One region of the Pseudoalteromonas sp. SG45-3 genome, then DNA from elsewhere that is predicted to be linked to it. Evidence: riboswitches for the same ligand, from Rfam matches in the RefSeq annotation. Region 1 holds a riboswitch; the other holds the start of a gene.

The links. Region 1 has a riboswitch for cobalamin ahead of H5126_RS03810 (ABC transporter ATP-binding protein). Riboswitches for the same ligand answer to the same signal wherever they lie in the genome.
Region 2: linked by a shared signal. The riboswitch ahead of H5126_RS17205 (TonB-dependent receptor domain-containing protein) and the one ahead of H5126_RS03810 (ABC transporter ATP-binding protein) in region 1 are both predicted to bind cobalamin.

The regions. Positions count from the first base shown of each region.
Region 1 is NZ_JACJEN010000002.1:314,574-326,310, reverse strand. Features, by position in the region: gene H5126_RS03860 (BON domain-containing protein) at 1-36, shown strand, start outside; gene H5126_RS03855 (mechanosensitive ion channel family protein) at 622-1,578, opposite strand; gene yaaA (peroxide stress protein YaaA) at 1,699-2,478, opposite strand; gene tal (transaldolase) at 2,704-3,654, shown strand; gene H5126_RS03840 (DUF3545 family protein) at 3,868-4,056, shown strand; gene ung (uracil-DNA glycosylase) at 4,144-4,806, opposite strand; gene H5126_RS03830 (cobalamin-binding protein) at 4,803-5,663, opposite strand; gene cobO (cob(I)yrinic acid a,c-diamide adenosyltransferase) at 5,663-6,262, opposite strand; gene H5126_RS03820 (cobyric acid synthase) at 6,255-7,739, opposite strand; gene H5126_RS03815 (iron ABC transporter permease) at 7,744-8,748, opposite strand; gene H5126_RS03810 (ABC transporter ATP-binding protein) at 8,750-9,562, opposite strand; cobalamin riboswitch at 9,808-9,942, opposite strand; gene H5126_RS03805 (porin) at 10,004-10,936, opposite strand; gene H5126_RS03800 (LysR family transcriptional regulator) at 11,104-11,737, opposite strand, start outside.
Region 2 is NZ_JACJEN010000018.1:76,444-88,180, forward strand. Features, by position in the region: gene H5126_RS17190 (efflux RND transporter periplasmic adaptor subunit) at 1-811, shown strand, start outside; gene H5126_RS17195 (efflux RND transporter permease subunit) at 815-3,913, shown strand; gene msrA (peptide-methionine (S)-S-oxide reductase MsrA) at 3,999-4,535, shown strand; gene H5126_RS17205 (TonB-dependent receptor domain-containing protein) at 4,613-6,439, opposite strand; cobalamin riboswitch at 6,476-6,660, opposite strand; gene H5126_RS17210 (hypothetical protein) at 6,715-7,509, opposite strand; gene H5126_RS17215 (YajQ family cyclic di-GMP-binding protein) at 7,698-8,180, opposite strand; gene H5126_RS17220 (VanZ family protein) at 8,333-8,686, shown strand; gene H5126_RS17225 (ketopantoate reductase family protein) at 8,679-9,581, shown strand; gene thiI (tRNA uracil 4-sulfurtransferase ThiI) at 9,607-11,064, opposite strand; gene H5126_RS17235 (TetR/AcrR family transcriptional regulator) at 11,162-11,737, opposite strand, start outside.

The DNA of each region.
Region 1 (11,737 bases):
GTTAAAATCATTCGTAACAAAATTAGCGTTATTTAATACGCACCACAAAAACCTATTTGTATAACTAATTCATAAGCGCGGCTTGTTACTCCAACACAAGCTGCGCTTTTTTATATTCAGTTTAAGGCAAGTTTTGCTGCTGTAAAAAAGATAAAATAAAGCCTAAGCAATACGATTATTCCTCCCCTTAAAACGATAGCTCACACTTATACTTATACTTATACTTATGAAGATAAATTTAGAATTGATGCTAGCGTGTTTGTCTATGCTCTTTTAACCCTTAAGTTAACCCAATTGATACTGAAAAAGCTTACACAGATTCTTAAGCCGACCTAACGGGCTTAAAAAGGATGATTTAGTTATTGAAATAGATGAGGGCGTTATTTCAGAGTGTGCAGCAAAGGCAGTAAAAAAATCGTTGGGTAAACACTACTTTTACTTGTTAATACTCCCATGACCAAACGCAACTAATTAGAATTGATATTCAATAAACACAAAACTAGGTATTTAAACTTTTAGCTAATAATCCGTTTATAAAAAAAGCGCAATTTTACTCTGTAAAAATGCGCTGCTGGTAAGTAACTATTTCCCAATGCTTTTGCCTAATGAGTTTTAACTAAATTACTCACTTTGGCTAGAGTCAGCACCGTCGCTACTGTCTTTATTGGATGACTGCTGGCTTATTTTATCGCTTATCATGGCATCGAGTTTTTCACCCCCTTTAATGCCAAAGTCGAGCGTACGAATTGGGAAAGGAATACTAATATCAGCTTCGTCTAATGCTTGCTTAACGGCAACAACACCTTTGTGGCGTACCGTCATAAAGTCAGGCTCGCCTGGGTATTTAATCCAAAACCACACCAGTAAGTTAATGCTGCTGTCGCCAAAACCTTCAGCGTATACAGCGGTTTCGTCTTTACGTATTACAAAGTCAAATTCGTTAATCTTATCGACTATAACGTCTTTTGCTTTTTCTATGTCGTCGCCATACGAAATACCTACGGGTACTTCTATACGTCTTATACCTAGCGTGGTGTAATTTTTTAGTACATTTCTAAATAAGACTTTGTTTGGTACAAGTATTAGTTGCCCGTAAAAGCTCTCTATTAGCGTGTTACGTAGGTTTATAGAATGCACCGAACCAAACACATCATCGGTTTCTATTACATCACCTGTTTTAAATGGCTTACGTACACCCATTGCTATACCTGCAATTAGGTTTTCGGTCATGTCTTGAAACGCAAAACCAATGGCTAAACCCACAATACCCGCACCAGCAAGTAGCGAAGTAACAGTGCCTTTTAAGCCAACAAAATCGAGCGCTATAAATAAACCTATGCACAACACAATAACTTTAAATATTGACGCCATTAAGTCGGCAATTTGCGTTGAATCGAGAGAGCGGCGCAACACGTTTTTCATCAGCTTGCCAGCAAAGCGCGCCAATATTGAAAATACTATGGCAATTACAATTGCCACTATAAAATTAGGGATATGGCTGATAACAACATCAAACCACCCTCCGAGCTTTTCCTCTATTAGTTTTTCGGCTTCGCCAACTGACGGAATACTGATCATTTTGTTTGCACCTATTTAATTAATAATCTCATTAATATTAGATATAGTTGCAAATATAACGCCAGTATCAAAAAAGCCATGCAATGCATGGCTTTTCAATTGTTTATTTAAGCTTATGACCTAATTTTGTTCGTCGCGCATAAATACCGGCTCAAGCTCTTTAACTGTTGCCTCAGGGCTAAAGTAATAACCCGCCACAGTAAACTCTTTAAGCTGACTTAATTGCGTTACTTTATTTTCGATAATGTAGCGCGCCATCATGCCGCGTGCTTTTTTAGCGTAAAAGCTAATTACCTTATATTGACCGTTTTTACAGTCTTTAAAGTGTGGGGTAATAATTTGTGCATTTAATGCTTTTTTATCTACCGCTTTAAAGTACTCGTTTGAAGCAAGGTTAACTAAGTATTGCGCGTCTTGTGCTTTTAATACGTCGTTTAGTTTGTTCGCTATTACGCTGCCCCAAAACTCGTATAAGTTTTTGCCACGCGAGTTTTCAAGCTTGGTGCCCATTTCAAGACGGTAAGCTTGCATTAAATCAAGTGGTTTTAATAAGCCGTATAAACCCGAGAGAATACGCAAATGGTTTTGTGCGTAATCAAGCTCGCTAGCTTTAAGCGTGCTTGCATCTAAACCGCCGTATACATCGCCATTAAAGGCAAGCACTGCTTGTTTAGCATTACTTTGTGTAAACGGCTGTGCCCACTCACTAAAGCGTGCTGCGTTAAGCCCAGATAGCTTATCGCTAATTTTCATTAAACTGCCAATTTGCGCTGGTGTTAGTTCACGGCATACTTTCATGAGCTCTTCGCTGTGCTCTAGTAATTCAGGCTGAGTGAACTTGTCTGTTGCGGGTGGCGTTTCGTAATCAAGATTTTTTGCAGGTGAAATAACAGTGATCATAGTTAGCTATTGACTTGTAATTTATTTAGTGTCAATTTCAACATTAAATGAAACGAAAAGCACGTTTTGTTTAAATAAATCCTCTCTTAATAACCCATGCATTGCCGTTTTTCTATTGATAAGGACATAAGACCTATCAAGCATTGTCACACTGTTGCAGTATGGATTGTATATATTAAGAGTGATTAGATTTTTCTTTTAACTTGCTTGGAATGAGGAAAGCAAATGACTTCAGCTCTACAAAGGCTAAAACAACATTCATCTATCGTAGCCGACACTGGTGATATTGAAGCTATTAAAAAGCATCAACCAGAAGATGCAACTACAAACCCGTCGCTTTTATTAAAAGCGAGCGAGATTGAAGCATATAAGCCTTACCTAGATAAAGCTTGGAGCTATGCAAAAGAAACCGAGCAAGAGCCAGCTAAACAACTTGAACTAGCATGTGATTACTTTGCCGTATTACTTGGTAAAGAAATTAGTGAGATTGTTCCTGGTTATATTTCTACTGAAGTAGATGCACGCCTTTCGTTTAATACGCAAGCGACTATTGATAAAGCACATACTCTACTTAGCCTTTACGAAAAAGAAGGTGTAAGCAAAGATAAAATTTTAATCAAAGTAGCGTCTACGTGGGAAGGCATTAAAGCCGCTGAGCAGCTAGAAAAAGAAGGTACTAAATGTAACCTTACTTTATTATTTAGCGATGCCCAAGCTCGCGCATGTGCCGATGCAAACGTATTTCTAATTTCGCCATTTGTTGGTCGTATTTTAGATTGGCATGTTGCTAACGGTATGGAAAAACCAACCGATCCGCTACAAGATCCAGGTGTTCAGTCTGTACGCAGCATTTTTGAATTTTACAAACGCCATGACTACAAAACAGTTGTGATGGGTGCAAGTTTCCGTAATACAGGCGAAATTATTGCACTTACAGGTTGTGACAAGCTAACTATTAGCCCTAATCTTTTAGAAGATTTAGGTAACCTTGAAGGCGCACAGGAATACTTGCTAGAAACAGATATTCCTAAAGAGCCAAAACCAGAACCACTTACAGAAGCGCAGTTCCGTTGGTTACATAACCAAGATGCTATGGCTACTGAAAAACTGGCTGAAGGTATTCGCTCTTTTGCTGATGCACAAGAACAACTAGAAGCGCGTTTTAAAGCAATGTAATTTGCTATAATCGTGTTTTAGAAAACGTCGCAATAGCGGCGTTTTTTTATGCCTAAAATTGGCTACTTCTCTATTTAACCTTCATATAATCTTCGTATAAACCTTCATCAATTAATCACACTTATGTAACATAACTGTCACTTTTTTATTCTATTTTAACTAGGCCTGTGGTATAGGTATTCTTGAGGTCAATAAAATCAATAGGAGAAGTTCATGGATAGCCTAAACGATATATTAGAGATATTAGAAGGACCAGATACAACAAGAAAAACCTCTCAAAAAAATAAAAAAAGAAAATGGCGTGAAATAGAAGCAATAAAAGACAAACAGCGCCTACGTAAAGAACTACAAGAACTAGACTACTTTACAGACAGTATTGCAATTGATGAGCTCGATTTTTAATTCAATACGCCCCAACTAAACAAAAAGGCTTCCAGAATCTGGAAGCCTTTTTTAATGGTTTAAACAATTTGAGTTCTTTAGAATAAATTAGATTTGCCAGTTAATTAGCTTATCTTTTTGGGCTTGCAATAACTCATTCGTTTGTGAGAAATGCTTACAACCAAAAAAGCCTCTATGCGCCGAAAGCGGCGATGGGTGCGGTCCTTTTAAAACATGATGGCGAGCGCTATCTATGCCTTTACCTTTTTTTTGTGCATGTGCCCCCCATAAAATAAATACCACACCTTCGCAGTGCTTATTAATATGGGCAATTACATTATCGGTAAATTGCTCCCATCCTAAATGCTTATGTGAATGCGCTTGCCCTTGCTCCACGGTCAATACTGTATTGAGTAAAAACACGCCCTGATCTGCCCAGCTTTGCAGGTAACCATGCTCAGGAATAATAAACCCGCTGATATCGACAGCTAACTCTTTATACATATTTTTAAGCGACGGTGGCAGCTTTTTTACATCAGGCAATACCGAAAAACACAAGCCATGCGCTTGCCCTTCCCCGTGGTATGGGTCTTGTCCTAAAATTACAACGCGGATGTCATTAAGTGCGGTGGCATCAAAAGCACTAAATACTTGAGCTTCAGGCGGGTAAACAGCAACACCTTCATTGCGGCGATTAGCCACATACTCTAACGTTTGCTGCATGTAAGGTTGCTGTAATTCACTTTCTAAAAATGTAGCCCAATTGCTCATTGTGTACTCTTAATCTGTTTACGTGATGCGTCTATTTTAACACACATATCCGCGAGTCCATCTAGCATGCGCGGAGTAAAACGATGTAATAAATCGGCATTTACGCTAATAAATTGATCATTTTTAACTGCTGGTACTTCTGGCCACTTTTGCCAATTAACAACCGGCTGTGGTGTTTTTGATTTTTCATCAGGGATAATAATAACTTGCGGCTTAGTAACAATAACATTTTCGATACTAATTTGCGGATAATCTGTAACGCTATCGGCAAATACATTACTTACATGGCATGTTTCAATCAGCTGATTTATCCATGTGTTTTTACCTACCGTCATCATGGGCTCAGCCCATAACTGATAAAATCCGGTAATATTTTTTTTATCTTGCTGGCTTTTAATAATCGCGTTTAGTTTTTGTGTAAATGCGCTTGCCGCTTGTTGGCTTTGCTCAATATTCCCTGTAAATTCACCAAAAGTAAGTAACTCGTCGGCTACACCAGCGATTGTGGTGGGATTACTCAAATACACTTTTATACCTAAACGCTCTATTTGGGCTAAATCTTCGCTTTGATTTCCGCTTTTCCACGCAATAACTAAGTCGGGTTTAAGCGCCAATACTTTTTCAAGCGAGATGCCGTAATACCCCCCTATGCGCTCAATACTTTGGGCTTCACTTGGGTAGTCGGCGTAATCAACCGTGCCCACAATATTATCGCCCGCCCCTATGGCAAATAGGTTTTCGACAATGTGCGGTGCAAGCGCGATTATTCGCAGTTTTTTAGAATCATTAGCCAGCTCTGCAAGTGCACTGCCCGATACACAAAAAAGCAGCACCCCAATAAAAAACGCTTTAAACATTAGTAATCAAACCCTTCGAGCGCTTTTATGCCTGAGTCGAATGCATGTTTTACATTACGTACTTCACTTACTGTGTCGGCAAGGTCTGTTAAAGTACGATGCGCTGCACGCCCTGTAATAATAACTGACTGCATTGGTGGGCGGTTATTAAGCGCTGTTACCACTTCATCTAAATCAACGTAGCCGTAGGTCACCATATACGTAAGCTCATCGAGTAATACTAAATCAATACTGCTATCAGCAAGCATACGTTTTGACTCTTGCCATGTTGCTTGGGCGGCTGCGGTATCGGCTTCTTTATTTTGCGTATCCCAGGTAAAACCGGTGTTCATTACAACAAACTCAACACCTGCACCTTGTAATAAATTACGCTCGCCACATTCCCACGTACCTTTAATATATTGGCAAACAGCCGCTTTTTTACCATGCCCTACGCAACGTGCTACAACGCCAAAGCCTGAGGTTGATTTACCTTTACCATTACCGGTAATTACCTGAAAAATACCTTTTACATCTTGCGCTGCCGCAACACGTGTATCCACTTGTTCTTTTACTTTTTGTTGGCGCTGCTTGTGTTTATCGTTATTTTGTTCAGTCATTATTGTGCCCTTCATAAATCGAGATAATTTGCTGTATGTTTAAATGTGTTTCGCACATGGTTGCTAATCGTTCTAACTGCTGCTCGCGATGAGTGGCAATACTAATTGGATTAATTGAGGCGCCTGGTTTTACCCATTTTAAAATTTGCGATGTAGCATCGGCTTCATCAAATAAGCCATGTAAATAAGTGCCTGCAATGGCGTTATCGTCGCTAATAAAGCCATCTGTTTTAAAGCCATAAGGGTGGCTTTCATCAAAGGTTAAAAATGGCTTATTAAGCGCTGCACCTTGGCTAATCCCTGCATGTATTTCGTAACCACTACAGGGTGTTGATTGGTTATTTAAAAGCAGTGTAGCGGTTATTTTAGTTAATACTTTTTGTGTTGTTAGCGTGGTTTCAAAGTCGCATAGAGCAAGCCCATTTACTTGCTTTAATGACGATTCAATACCATCAGGATCGTTAATGGTATTGCCCAGCATTTGCATGCCGCCACAAATACCAAGTACTTTGCCGCCATAGCGTAAGTGGCGCTTAACTTGAGTGTCCCAGCCTTCATTTTTCAAAAAGGTTAAATCGCCCAGTACATTTTTACTGCCAGGGAGAATTATCAGATCAACGTCTGGGATAGTTTGCGTGTGGCGCACATAATTTATATTAATGTTTGGGTGCAAACGCAGTGCATCAAAATCGGTGTGGTTACTAATGTGGGGTACAAGCAGCACTGCAATATTAATTGTGGCGTTGGTTACATTATTATCAATGGCGACGGCGTCTTCAGCATCAAGCGCGAGGTCGTGCAAATAAGGTAATACGCCAAGTACGGGTTTGTTTGTGTATTCTTCAAGCCAATCAAGCCCACCTTGCAGCAAACTTATATCGCCTCGAAAGCGGTTTATAACAAAGCCTTTTACGCGCGCCTGTTCTGACTCGCTTAACAACGCAAGCGTACCTACCAAATGTGCAAACACACCACCTTTATCAATATCAGCAATTATAATTACTGGGCAATCTACCTCTTCGGCGTAACCCATATTGGCAATATCGTTTTCACGCAGGTTTATTTCAGCAGGGCTACCTGCCCCTTCAACGAGGAGTAAATCAAAGCGTTTAGCTAAGCGGTTATGTGAGGTAATTACTGCATCCATCGCCACTTTTTTATAGTCGTGATATTTGCCCGCTTCCATATTACTAATGGCTCTTCCGTGAATAATCACTTGTGCGCCAGTATCGCTATTAGGTTTAAGTAATATAGGGTTAAAGTCTATTTCTGGCTCTACTTTAGCTGCTATTGCTTGCAAAGCTTGCGCACGACCAATTTCGCCGCCATCTTTTGTTACTGCGCTATTAAGTGCCATATTTTGTGGTTTAAAAGGCGCAACCTTCACCCCACGCTTAGCAAACACCCTGCAAAGGGCAGCAACTAAAGTGCTTTTACCAGCATCTGATGTAGTGCCTTGCACCATTAAGGTTTTCATGGAATTACACCCTTCGCTTTCTAAAAAACAATAAACTCAAAAAGAACACGCTACCAATAGCTGCAGTAATAACACCTACGGGCAGTTCTTGGTTTTTCAGCAATGAGCGCGAAAGTACATCAACCCACACCATAAATGTACCGCCCACTAAGCTGGTTACTAGCAATCCCGCGATGGTGCCTTGGGAGATAAAAAAGCGCACAATGTGCGGTACCATTAATCCTACAAACCCAATACCACCACACATAGCCACCAGCACAGCGGTAATTAATGAGCTCAACACCAGCATAAGTATTCTAAAGCGCTGAACCCTAACACCTAATGTAATTGCGCTTTCATCGCCAAGTAACATAGCATTGAGTTGCCTTCTAAAGCTCAGCATTACAAACGTACACAATGTGATTACCAATAAAGGTAACCAAAGCGTAGCCCACTGCGCACGCGAAAAGCTGCCCAGTGTCCAAAATAAAATAGCGGCTACCGCCTGAGGATCGCTCCAATAAAGTAACAAGCTGGTAAATGCACTAAATAAAAACGACAGCGCAACACCAGCTAATAGCATTGATTCTACCTGTGCACTTTGCTGCCTACCTGCAATAAGTATTAATAAACTCATGGCAAGTAAGCTACCTAATAACGCTGCTGCCGATAACATAAAACCTGCGCTAATACCTGCTAATGCCATAAGTAACACCACGCCAAATGAGGCACCCGACGATATACCAAATAAGTAAGGATCGGCTAAAGGGTTACGCGTTACCGTTTGTAAAATAAGCCCCGCAATTGCTAAGCCAGAGCCGGCTAAAAAGGCGAGTAATGTGCGTGGCATTCTTAGTTCAAAAATAATACGCGAATTAAAAGACGCATCATTTGAGAGTAAAAAGCTATTAAATACATCTTGAAGTGAGGTCTCTGCTGCGCCAAAACTAAGTGCTGCAAATAAGCTAAATAAAGCAGCTGCAGCACTGATAAATAGCGCAAGTGATTGGCGAGTATTAACTGCGCTCATATTATTCGTAACCATAAAAGTAAGTGATATGAGGGATGCTATTTCCCGACTCCGATATTTGCGGGTGGTTATTTACTTGAGCGCAGACACCAAAAACGTCGCCTAGCATGTTTTCGGTTAATACCTCACTTGGCGTGCCTGTATGTGTAATTTCACCATTTTTAATAATCACTAGTTCATCGCACATTGCAGAAGCTAAGTTTAAATCGTGAAACGATGCAAACACCGTTACACCCAACGATTTAGCAAGCTCCATTACCTGTATTTGGTATTTAACATCTAAATGGCTAGTTGGTTCGTCCATTATTAACAACTGAGGTTGCTGAACTATGGCACGGGCTATCAAGGCACGTTGCTTTTCACCACCCGAAAGTGACTCAAAGCTTTGATCGATATGATCTGCCAACCCTACAGTGTTGATAGCTTGGGTAATTTTTTGTTTATCAATGTTAGTTACTGAGCTAAATAGCGATTTATGAGGCGTTAGCCCAAGTGCAATAACATCAAATACGCTTAAGTTAAATTGCGACGGGGTTTCTTGTAAAACAACCGCTACTTTTTTTGCGTACTCATCGCTTTTTAGCTGCCAAATATCGGTGTTGTTAAACTCTACAACGCCATCACTGGGTTTATTAAAACGATATAAACAACGCAATAAGCTCGATTTACCTGCGCCATTAGGTCCAATTAAACCAACAAATTTACCTTCGTGTATTGTAAGGTTTATTTTTTTGAGGATCGTTTTATTGCCAATACCCCACGATACGTTTTTAACGTTTAGTAATGGTATATTTAATGGCGTTTGAGTGTGCAATAGTCAGTCCTAGACGGGATTAAACTCACTAAAATGCGATAAAAATACTAATGCACTACAAGAAAAAATGAGTAAACCCGCTCGTTAAAAGAATTTATACCAATTGCACTAAATTAGTGATTTATTATAGCGACAAAGAAATAGCTTAATAACAAAGCGGAAATTATGACATATACTTGTTCTATATGAATAATTTTTAACGAAGTTAGTAAGTTATTTAATTCGCTAGAAAGATCATGTTTTTAATAAAATTGGTATTATACCATTTGTATCTGACTTAAAGCTTTGCGCTAATTACAGTTGCGGGAACAGTCGAGGACTCGCACCTCATTCCAAATGAAGCTCTATTATGGGCGGCTAAGTAAATAATTTAAAGCAAAAAAAACCGCACTCAAAAGAGCGCGGTTAAAAAGGGAGTGTTTTAACTAATTTAGCGAATAGTTAAAACTTGTATTCCATACCTAAGCCTACGTAGTCTTGGTCAACGTTGTTGTCCATGTCGAAGCTTGAGTAAAAGCCAAATACTTTAATGTTTTTATTTAATTTGTGATCAAGACCAACTGATATTGCTGACTTATCGTCGCTGTCGTCAAAGTCCATGTCTTGGTATTGTACTTTAAATGTGTTGTTACCCATGCTGTAAGCTGCATTTAATAGATAACCATCCGCTTCTGCGCTGCCGTCAACTTTTTCTTGTGTTTGGTACATTGCACCTAACTTAAAGTTTTCAACTTTACCTTGGATTGACGCGCGTACTACATCGTAGCCATTTACTTCACTATCGGCTGCGATAGAGGCATATACTGCGCTCTTTTTAAGTGCCACGTCACCGTAAGTAACCGCCATTGAGTAACCGTTATCAGCGTCTACATCATCTTCAGCTACAAAAGTAGCAAGTACTTTAAAACCTTCGTATGAGTTTGATGAATAACTAACAGTATTCCCTAAACGGTTTTCACCTTTAAATACATTTTTAATATCGCCTTCAAGGTCGTTAAACAAGTCTAACTTACCTTGAGATTGTTTAAGCGCAGTATCGTTACGACCAATAACCACTTGGCCAAACGCACCTTTTAAACCAACGTATTGGTTACGCGCAGAAATATTGTCGTCGTTATCGCCTTTTGAATCAGCATCAGACACATCAACTTGAAACTCAAACTTATATACCGCTTCTAAACTATCATTTATTTTTTCAGAACCTTTAACACCAAGACGAGATGCATTACTTTTTATCTCAGTAAAAGATCCTTCGCCGTCATCAGATGATTGCACTGTTACATTCGCTTTACCGTAAATGTCTACATCGGCAAGTGCATTAAAAGATAAACCACTTAATAGTGCTAAGCATAAGCTCGATTTTACAAATTTCATGTTATTTCCTTGGATAATCACAAAAGACTAATTTTTTAAAACTGCTGCATTTTGTCACCGCTAAATGACAGTAATATTACAATGGAAATATTAATGTCTTTTTTTATTAATAAAAATGCATTAAATTTGAAATCAAAATAACATGAAAGCCTAATAAACGGCCGAACTTACTTACTTTTCTTTAATGACAAGCTTGGGGTCATTTGCGATAGTAAATTAACTAAGGTTTCTATTAACTCTTTTTGCTCGTTGTCTCTGTGATACGCTATAAACACGTCTCGCGAGGTATTTTCTACATCTTTAACATGAAACAGTTCACCTTTTTCTAAATGCCCTTCTACCAATACTTGAGGTATAAATGCACTGCCGCCACATTGCAGTATTAAATCAAGTGCAATACGTCCTGTGCTGGTTCTAAAATAAGGCGGTGTTTTACCGGTAAACTGACGCGCATGCCAAAGTGAGAAAGTAGTTCCCCAATCAACATATACATACTGATTATCAAAAAAGTTTTCGTTCGTTGCAGTGTCGTATCCGCTTACGGGAATGATTGGCAACTCACAGATTCGCTCTACCACTAGCTCGTCTACTTTTGGTGGATCAAACAATATTGCCAAATCAAGCGTGCGTTCTAATAACAGCCGAGTGCTTTCTTGTTGTGCTTTAACTTCTGCGACTAATGACACGCCCGGCATCGCTGATACAATATTTGTTATACCAAACTGTAAAAAAGCATCCCAAATATTGGGCGTTCCTGCTAAGCTAATTTGCTTATGCATATTATCGGCAAGCGCAACATCC
Region 2 (11,737 bases), on a different contig from region 1:
AGATATATATTTTAAAGATGGCGACTTAGTCAGTAAAGGACAAAAATTAGTACAGTTACAAAGCCAACAAGAGCAACTTGCAGTTAAAGAACTCGGTATTAACTTACGTGAGGAAAAACGCCAGTTAGATCGCCTTACCGAACTGTCACGCTCGCAATCAACGGCAAAGTCATTACTTGAAGAACAATTATCTCGTGTTGATGCCACTGAAGCTCAACTAGAAAGCGCTAAAACAAAGTTAAATGAAATGACTATTACCGCGCCATTTTCAGGCCTGTTAGGTAAGCGTGAAATATCAGTTGGCGCCTACGTAAGCAACACAACAATAATCACCACACTTGATGATATTAGTATTATTAAAGTTGACTTCAAAGTACCTGAAAAATATTTAGCACAATTAAACATAGGTATGAAAGTACTTACCCAAAACGATGCCTACCCAGGGCAGACATTTAACGGCAAGGTAACGCATATTAGCTCGCGTATTGATTCGGTAACACGCAGTGTTGAAGTAACTGCAAGTTTTGCTAATAAATCAGGATTACTTCGCCCTGGTATGTTACTAAATACAGCACTTGAGCTAAGCAGTAACCAAGCTTTAATGGTGCCAGAAAAAGCGGTTATCCCTTTACAAGACAAACACTTTGTTTTTCAAATTCAAGACGGAGTAGCCAATAAGGTTGAAGTGCATGTTGCTGGCAGAAATAATGGCTGGGTTGCTATCGATGAAGGTTTAAATGATGGCGAGCAAATTGTTACTGAAGGGCTAATAAAAATTCGCTCTGGTAGTAAAGTAAGCGTAAAGGGGTAATACGTGAAAATTACTGATACTAGCGTTAAACGCCCCGTTTTTGCCATAGTAATTAATTTACTGCTTCTTACTTTTGGTCTGGTTGCATTTACTATGCTGCCACTTCGTGAGTACCCTGATATTGAAACACCAATAGTAAATATCAGCACTGAATACACAGGTGCTTCTGCCGAAATTATAGAAACAAAAATAACGCAAATAATAGAAAATCGAATTTCCGGTATTGAAGGCATTAAAAGTATAAACTCATCTAGTCGTAATGGGCGTTCAAACATTACCATTGAGTTTGATATTAACCGCGATATAGATGCCGCATCTAACGATGTACGCGAACGTGTAGCACGTGCACTTGATAGTTTACCCGATCAGGTACGCCCACCAGAAGTGTCTAAGTCAAATAGTGATGAAAGCCCAATCGCATGGTTTGTATTAAACAGCGAAACAATGGACTCGTTACAGCTCTCTGATTACGCACAGCGCTTTATCGTTGACCGTTTAGCCGTTGTAGATGGTGTATCTAACGTGCGTATTGGTGGTGAGCGCCAATACGCCATGAAAATTTGGCTAAACCGCCAAGCAATGGCTGCTCGTGGCATTACCTCGAGCGATATTGAAAATACACTGCGTACAGAAAACGTTGAATTACCTGCCGGCGAAATAGAATCAATAGATCGCGACTTTACCGTGCGTACCGCACGTAGTTATAAAGATCAGCGCGATTTTAAAAACCTTGTTATTAAACGTGGTGAAGAAGGTTATTTAGTGCGTTTAGGTGAAGTTGCCGACGTAAAATTAGAAGCTGCCGATGACGAAAGCTTATTTCGTGGTAACGGGCGCAACATGATTGGCCTAGGAATTGTAAAACAAGCTAAAGCAAACACGCTTACCGTAGTAGATAACGCACGCAGTGAACTTGAAAAAATCAAACGTAACCTACCTGAAGGCACCACAATTCAAGACAGCTACGATTCGTCTGTATTTATTAAAGAATCAATTAGTGAAGTTTACAGCACACTTGCCATCTCTATGGGTTTAGTCGTACTCGTTATATTTTTGTTTTTAGGCAATATACGAGCAACGCTTATTCCTGCGGTTACCGTACCGGTCGCACTTGTTGGTAGCTTTATGTTTTTATTAGCAATGGGCTACTCAATCAACTTACTAACTTTACTTGCCTTAGTACTGGCTATTGGTTTAGTAGTAGATGATGCCATTGTAATGCTTGAAAACATTCACCGTCGTATTGAACTGGGTGAGCCGCCATTACTAGCTGCATATAGAGGTGCGCGTGAAGTTGGTTTTGCCATTGTCGCAACCACGCTTGTACTAATATCGGTGTTTGTGCCATTGGTGTTTATGGATGGCCGTATAGGGGCATTATTTACTGAGTTTGCAATGGCGGTAAGTGCTGCCGTATTTTTCTCAAGTGTTACAGCGCTGACTCTCGCACCAGCCTTGTGTTCTAAAGTACTTAAAGTATCAGACAAACCAAATAAATTTAGCCAATGGATGGACCGCCAGTTTACTAAAATTGAAGTAAGTTACCGTAATTCACTCTCCACCAACATAACCCGTAAATGGGGTTTAATGGTGAGCCTATTATTAGCGGGCTTTGTTAGTTACTCGTTGTTTTTACAAGTCCCCTCTGAGCTAACGCCAAAAGAAGACCGTGGCACGTTCTTTATTATGATGAGCGGCCCTGAGGGCGCAAGTTATGAAAATAATGCCGCTAATATGGCTAAAATTGAAGAACGCTTAATGCCTTACTCGCAAGCAGGTGAGCTAAGTCGCGTACTTGTTCGAGTACCTGGCTGGGGTGGCAGCGGCGGTGTTGCTATTGTTGGTATGGCCGATTGGGATAAACGCAAACGCTCAACATGGGAAGTAATGGACGAAATAAGCGGTAAAATGCAAGAAGTTACCGATGTTCGTGCATTTGCCATTATGCGCCGTGGTATTGGCGGTGGTGGTTCATCTCGCCCTATTGAGTTTGTATTGCAAGGTAATGATTATGCACAACTTGCCGATTGGCGTGACCGTATAATTAAGCGTGCTGAACAAAACCCAGGTTTAGTAAGAATCGATCATGATTATAAAGAAACCTTCCCGCAGTTTTTAGTCAGCATAGATAAAAACAAGGCCGCTGATTTAGGCGTTTCTGTATCTGATGTAGGCCGTACACTTGAAACAATGCTTGGCCAGCGCCGTGTTACAACCTTTATTGACCGTGGTGAAGAATACGATGTAATTTTAAAAGGGACTAAAGAAGACTTTACTAACCCTACTGACATTTCAAATATATATCTTAAATCACGAAGCGGTGAACTAGTCCCACTTGATAGCCTTATCAGCTTAAAAGAAGAAGCAACCGCATCGCGCTTAAACCGATACAACCGTATGCGCGCAATTACATTAAGCGCCAACTTAGCCGACGGTTATACGCTTGAGCAAGCGCTTAACTTTTTAAACGAAGTAGCCGCGCAAGAAAACGATATAGATGGCGCCGTAGATTACAAAGGCGAGTCGCAGCTTTATTACGAAGGCGCATCAGCGATGACCTACGTATTTATACTTGCACTCACTGTTACCTTTTTAGTACTGGCAGCACAGTTTGAAAGCTTTATGCATCCGTTCGTCATCATGCTTACCGTACCACTTGGTTTAATGGGCGCTATGTTCGGACTTTGGGCTACAGGACTTACCTTAAATATTTACAGCCAAATAGGTATTGTCATGCTCATAGGGCTAAGTGCTAAAAACGGTATTTTGATTGTAGAATTTACTAACCAACTACGCGATAAAGGCGTTGAATTTAGTGAAGCTATTTTGCAAGCAGCAACTCAGCGTTTGCGCCCTATTATTATGACCTCGCTGACTACGGTTATGAGTTCGGTACCTTTAGTACTTGCTTCAGGTCCGGGCGCTGAAAGCCGTATGGTGATAGGTGTAGTCGTGTTTACTGGGGTTATTGTATCGACCCTACTAACTCTTTTTGTTGTACCTGCTGCATATTATGCACTTGCACGTAACACTCAATCACCTGAATTTTTACAGCAAAAATTAGACAAACAAGCCGCTGAAAAACCTTTCGAAGAGATCTAGCCTCTTAATTGCGCCGTAACCTTGTTGTTGCGGCGCATACAATTTATGCTCGCCTTTAAACCCCATATACATTTTAGGAATACTTATGAGCTCAACAACGCAAGTAGCAACATTTGGTGGCGGCTGTTTTTGGTGTATAGATGCTGCATTTAGACGTGTAAATGGCGTACTAACCGTAAGCTCTGGCTACACCGGCGGTGAAACAAATAACCCAACATATGATTCTGTATGCTCAGGCACAACTGGTCACGCTGAGGTTGTTAAAATTGAATTTGACGCGATTGTAGTTAGCTTTGAAACACTCTTAGCAATGTTTTTCACACTGCATGATGCAACACAATTGAATCGCCAAGGTAACGATATAGGCACACAATATAGAAGTGTGGTTTACTATCACGATGAAGCTCAACTTAAGCAAACCAACGAAATGATAGCTCAACTGCAAAGCCATGTCGCTGAGCCAATTGTGACAGAAGTCAGCCCTGCCACTACGTATTATCCAGCAGAGCATTATCATCAAGATTACTATAACGAAAACCCACAGCAGGGTTACTGTAGTATTTTAATAGCACCTAAGTTACACAAGTTTGAAACCGTATTTAAAGAGTTCTTAGCTGACTAGCTAATTTTAGTAGTTAAACTTAGCTACACATTAAAAAGCCCGACATATGTCGGGCTTTCTAATATTAATAAATACAGTTAAAACTGGTAGCTTGCGCCTGCAAAAAAGCGACGCTCTGGCGTGTTGTAGTAATACACTTCACCCGTTGTAAAATCAGCGTTTGAATCAACAGCGTTATATTCTTTATCAAATAAGTTTTCTACACGAAGCGAAACTTCAATATGTTCATTTACTTGATAATTACCCGCTAGGTTCCAGAGTGTATAAGAGCCTAAGCGCGTCACAGCACCTTGTCGGTCGCTACGGTATTGCATGTCTAAGCTTGCATCAAAAGCACCAAACTGTTTTGCAAGTTCCCAGTTAAAAGTACGTTTAGCAACATTACGCAACTCTGCGCCCGTTTCTTCGTCTTCAGCGCTTAAGTAAGCAAAGTTAAGGTTGCTATCAAAACCAAAAAACTGCTGGGATAAGCTAAATTCAACCCCTTCGTAGCGTGCTTCATCGATATTAGCCAATGCAAAGTTTGCATCGTAATCAATCTTATCTTCTATATCGTTTCTAAATACTGCAATATCAACTTGCGCGATATCAAAATCTACACTCAAACCTAACTCACGGTTTACTGATTTTTCAGGTTGTAAATCAGGGTTACCATAAACTGGATAATATAAATCGTTAAATGTAGGAGCTTTAAAGCCAGTACTTTGGCTTATACGAAATGTTGCATCTTCAGATAAATGATAACCCGCAGCGGCGGTATACGTTGTTTCATCGCCAAATTGCTCGTCGTCATCTTGGCGAACAGTTAAATTAGCCAATACTTTGTCTGCATCGTAGTAAGCACCTACAAACACGGCAAGTACATCTCGGCTGTCTTCAACAAATAGTTGCGAACTATGCGACACATCATCGTTGTACCAATTAATACCACCACTAATGTTAAGTTCATTAGATAACAGGTACTGGCCGTTATAATCAATTTGTGTACGTTTAGTTATAAAGGTACTTGTTGTTGGCCCAACTGAAAAATCAACATAAGTGTTATCTGAATCATCTGTTGAAAGCGCTAAATCAACACTATGTGTTTGGTTAGTGTAGTTTTTACTCCAACCTGCAGAAAGTTGATAGTTTTTAAAATCATCTCGTTCAATCGTACTGTCTGCTGGGCTAAAGCGACTGTCGTAATCTGCATAGCCTTCACTGTATTGGCCTAATAACTTAAAGTCGCCGTAATGTGCATCGGTGTAGTTTACTTTAAAACCAAGGTTTTTATTTTCATAACCATCTTCATCAGGTGCTACGCCTTGCAGTACATCAAAGTTATCTGTTTTTTCAAAGCCTGCGTTAAATGCTGTTGTTATATCATCTGATTTTACAGAGCCTGCAACTTGATAATTTTGATAAGAGTCAGAACCAAATGTAGCGCTTAGGGATAAGTTATCTGACTCACGCGTAATAATATTAATAACACCAGCGAGTGCATCAGAGCCATAAACAGCCGCGCGAGAGCCTTTAATAATTTCTATGCGTTCAATGCTATTTAGAGGAACATTATTTAATGCTTTTTGACCTAGTGTTGCTGAGCCTGTACGTACACCGTCAATTAAAATCAACGTATCGCCAGAGCCCGTACCACGAAGTGACACGCCTGTATTTTGACCAAAACCACCGTTTGGATTAACTTGAAAACCCACTCGCGTGCTTAAAAGTGTAGGTAAATCGCGTACGTTACTAGCTTCTATTTCAGCACGTTCAATAACATTTACACTCGCTAAAACGTCGTTAATTGATTGCTCAAACTTATTAGCTGTAACGGTTATTTTTTCAATTGATTGCTCTGCACCAGACACAGAAAATGAAAGCGCAGCAGAAATTGCAACGCCTAGAGTTGTTTTGTTTAACATGAGATCCCCTACCTTTGCCCACCGCAAAGATTTAAGTAAGTAAGATTGCATCAAGGCCGGTCTCCGGACTCAGTAAGCACATAAAAACATGCAATACTCTACCGTTGCGGGGGCAGTGTTGGGCTTGTAGTCATCATGAAAACGCACCAACTTCCCGATTATCCTGCTAAAAAAATCATTACATGAAGTGGCTAGCAAGCACCTTGAAAATATGCCGTCATTGTGAGCATTTTGTTTACAAATGTCAATGGACGTCTATATAGCTAAAAGCTATTTCAGTTCAGTGCTGTATTATTATAGCTTGAAGGAATACCGTACTTATCAAGTAGCTTCTGAAGTTGCATTTGTGTAGTAGGTAAATTTAATATTTCATCCATTTTGCGACTAGATATTTTATTTGATTGTGAGTTAATCAAAAAATGTGTTTCATACACTGCATCTGGTACGTCACTCTTAAATAGTAAATCCATATTTAAGATATTCTGCTTTTTAAAATACTGATAAGCAATACTGTTTAAAACCCCGACTTCAGCGCGCCTTAATAGCAGCATTTTAACTACATTGAATTCATCGATTGTAAGGCTTACCTGGTGCTCTTCTCTCAAGTATTCGGCATTTGTATTAAATCCTGCAAATTGATACGAGTACCCTAAAACCCCAACTTTGGTTAATTTGTCCAGATTGTCAAAATAAGTTTGTTCTGATGCATTCTCTTTGAGTGTATAAAGCTCGTTTTTGGTGATGGTATAAAATTCAGTTTTTTCAATGTTTTTCTGCGTTGTTTTTGGCAGCCATTGCATTGCCATTAAAAATAAAACGTCGAAGTTATTTTTTTCAACAGACAAAGTAAGCCTTTTTACAGGTAAAGAAATAAGTATAAAGTTAAATTCCTCCTGTGCGTCGTTTAAAATATTAATAAACTCAGGAGCAAAGCCCTGCTTTTTTTGCGCGTTAATAATAATCGGAAAGTAGCCATCTTCGACCAATACGTCAATATCAACTGGCTTTGATAAGCTTGGCTTGGTAAATATAAGCAAAACAAATAACAGAAATAATTGATGGGGTCTCATTTTAATACCTTCTAGAGTGAAATTTTTATTATATTCAATTAAATATAATAGCTTAAATATCAAAAGGTGGATTAATACATGCAGAACTACGAGAGGATAAGGTGGGAAAGTTGTAAAAAATTAAGTAGCTTTAATCTGTCTGCAAATATAGACAAATTAAAGCACTTTTATTAAAAACAGTTTATAAATTAGTCGCGAAAGTTTTTAAACTGAAAAGGCTGACCTAAATCGGCACTGCGTACTACCTGCATTGCTTCTTGAAGATCGTCACGCTTTTTACCTGTCACACGCACTTCTTCGCCTTGAATAGCGGCTTGTACTTTAACTTTTGAATCTTTAATGGCTTTAACCACTTTTTTGGCCATGTCTTTTTCGATACCTTGCTTTAACCCAACGTTACGAAATACATTTTTTCCTGCACGGCTAATATCTTGAAGTTCTAAACTAGCTACATCCATACCGCGCTTTGAAATTTTTCCCGCTAAAATATCGAACAACTGCATAACTTGAGAGTCAGCTTCTGCTTTAAGCTTAATTGTTTTATCGTTTAGCTCAATAGAAGCATCAACGCCTCTAAAATCAAAGCGAGTCTCTAGTTCACGGTTTGCGTTATCAACCGCATTTTTAGCTTCGTTCATTTCTACTTCAGATACAATATCAAATGAAGGCATTAGTATACTCCTAACTATTTAATCTTAATTTTATGTGGCAATTATAACGCTAAAATTATAAATCTTTACATTTTTCTGCATCTTGTTCAGGTGCGATACTAAATTAGTTTGATATACTTGCGCCTCTTTTTTAAGCGATTTTAGGATTTGTCGTGACAAGGCGTGTTTATCAAGCAGTTTTTTTAATCAGCATAGTGGCTTTCACCTTTTTATTTGCTAAAGAAATAAAAGGTGGCGTTGTAAATTTATTCCCTCATGTTGATAAAGTCGCCCATTTTGGGATTTTTTTTATATTAGCCATAATAATGGATAAGGCTTTTAAGCTTCCTTTATATGCTCAAATACTCTTGTTAGCAGGCTATGGCGCCTCGATAGAAATAATGCAAGACGCACTTCCTTATAGGCAAGCATCACTTGGTGATTTTTTTGCTGATTTTGCAGGTGCTGCAAGCTACTTTTTACTTAGAGTAATTTTTACACCTCGAAAAAAGAACCCACATGGCTAATATTTTAATCGTTGGCGATGGCGCTATTGGCTTATTGCTGAGCCACTTTTTGAGCGCATCGCATAATGTCAGTGTTTTAACTCGTAAAAACCCAACAAACACCCGCTTTTACAGCAGAGCTAAGGGTGCATCAAAAAAAATTGACGCTAAATTTATTTCATTAAATCAGCTAGATAAAGCAACTGAATTTGATGTAATTTTATTTACCGTTAAAGCTTTTCAAGTGCTTGATGCGTTTTCTCAAATAAAGCCATTTTTACCGACACATTGCTCTGTTGTACTTTCGCATAATGGAATGGGCAACGTTGATGAGATAAATAACCAGCTAAACACTCATCAAGCACTCTACTTTTTAACGACAAGCATAGCGGGCTTTAAATCAAACCAATATATTGTGCAACACACAGGTGAAGGACAAAGCGTTATTGGTGGCTGTAATGAGCTTGCACTTCAAAATAGTGCGCCAATAGCTGATATTTTTAAAGTAATACCCAACCTAAAGTTTACTAATAACATTCAGCAGCTTCGTTTTGAAAAGCTACTCGTCAATATTGCCATTAACCCATTAAGCGCTTTAAGTAATGTAAAAAATGGTGAATTACGTGCACCTAAGTACAATACAATAATTTTTAATGCACTCACTGAAGCGTGTAATATTGCAAAGGCTCAAGGGCTTAATATTCCATTAATTAAAGCTCTCAATACCGCTTATAAAATAATGGAATTAACCGCAAATAATTACTCATCAATGCAGCAAGATATAGCTCACAATAGAGAAACCGAAATATCAGCTATATGTGGCTATATTAGCCAACAAGGTAAACTTCACAGTATTCCAACGCCTTTCAACGATGAGTTGCTAGTCAAAATTCAGGCAAAAAAAAGCGTGGTATAAACCACGCTTATATAAGTTTTTAACTTTACGGGCGATAAACTTTTACAGTTTCGAAGCCCTGTTCGTGCAGCATAAGTGCCTGTAGTTGGCTCATTACGCCTCTGTCACAATATAAATAGTAGTCAGTGTCTTTTGGTAAATCACCAAACTTAGTAGCCAAACGGAAGAACGGTAAATGCACCACCTCAACACCATCGATTGCAAGCGGTGCAGCTTCTTCTTCTTCAGGTGAGCGAATATCAATAACTACAGAGCCTGCAGGTAAATCAGCAACCGACTCAGCCTCTTTTAGCTCTTGCTTTGCCTCTACGTCAATATCGCGTACATCCATTATGCGCGCGTTATTTACTACGGTATCTAGCACATCAAAATCGAACTTTTCTTCTTCAGCTTCTATTACTTCAATTTTGGCTTTAACTGTCGGCTTTTTAGAAATAACACCACAATATTCAGGCATCGTTTCAGCCATTTCAGCAGTACCAATTTGGCGAGCAAGATTAATAATTTCTTGTTTATCATTTTGAATTAGCGGGCGTAAAATAAGCGTTTCAGTAACACGGTCAATCACACTTAAGTTCGCTAATGTTTGACTAGATACTTGGCCAATACTTTCACCAGTGACAAGCGCCTGAATGTTCAACTTTTCAGCCACTACACTTCCTGCTCGCATCATCATACGTTTAAGCACAACACCCATTTGGCTGTTTTCAACATTTTCTAGAATTTCAGCAACAACAGGTTCAAAATCAACTGTTATAAATTTCACTTTATGTGTTGAGCTGTATTTTTTCCATAAAAAATAGCTCGCTTGCTTAACACCAATCTCGTGCGCTGCGCCACCTAAATTAAAGAATAAAAAGTGCGTACGTGCGCCTTTACGAATCATTTGGTAACTTGCTACGCCAGAGTCAAAACCACCCGACATAAGCGAAAGCACGTCTTCTTGCGTTGGTAGTGGAAAGCCCGCCATACCAAAATGCGTTTGCGAAACAATGTAAGCTTTATCGTCTTTTACTTCTAAGCGTATTGTTACTTCTGGACGGCTAAGCTTTACGCTTGCGCCTTCAATATGTTGATTTAGCCCACCACCAACATAACGCTCTAAATCAGTCGAGGTAAAGTCGTGCTGGCCTATACGCTTAGCACGCACACAAAAGGTTTTACCCACAATTGTGTGACCCACTAACGCTATTGTTTTTTGATAGATGTCATCAAGAGTTTCAAATTGCGTTTCAGTTACTTCAATAAACTGAATGATACCAGGTATGCGTTTAAGGCTGTCGATAAAATCAAGGCGAACTTGTGCATCTTCAAGCTTTGTAACAACTGAAATATTATCCCAGTTATTTCTTACTTGTACTTTTTCGTCAAGACGTCGCAATACAATTTTAATGTTATTTTCTAACACTTTAGTAAAGCGTTTACGGACCGAACGGCTTTTGATGGCTATTTCAGGATGTAGTTTGACGATAAATTTAAGCATAGTTCACTCTTAGACTGCGGGAATTCGCGCTCCCAGGCATTTGGCGCGCGATTATAGCAAAAAATTCAGCGTCTAGGAAACAACCAAAGGGCAACGGCTAAACAACAGTTGGGGCTTGTTGCGCTAACTCAGTGTATTTTTCGCGTAATAGGTTCATTTTATCGATACTTTTATCGGTACTGTACGCTCTAAATAATGTAAGTACTTTTAAAATACCGTGATATATATCTTGCTCAGCAAGGGTACCGCTTGGCCTACGAGCCTTAATATAAGGCGTCCAAAAACTAACAGTTAACTTTAGTGTATGGGCTAAATCAATGACATCTTGCTCATCAATAGCAATCATTTCACTATCGCGAAGACCTAGAATAATTTTACGAACTTGCTCTAATAACTCTAACTGAAAATCAATGTAAGCTTGTTTTAGCTCAGTGTCTCTGGCGAGTATATCGCCAAGATTGTCGTAAAAAAAATGGTAACGCCACATTAATTCAAATAACGAATCTAAATAAGCCGTTAAATGATTAAATGCATCATCATCTTTATTAATAGGTTTAAAGTGAGTATTTAAATGATCGCGATACAGCGCAAAAATATGACGGATAATGTCTTCTTTATTTTTAAAATGATAATAAAGATTACCCGGGCTCATCCCTAAGTTTGATGCAATATG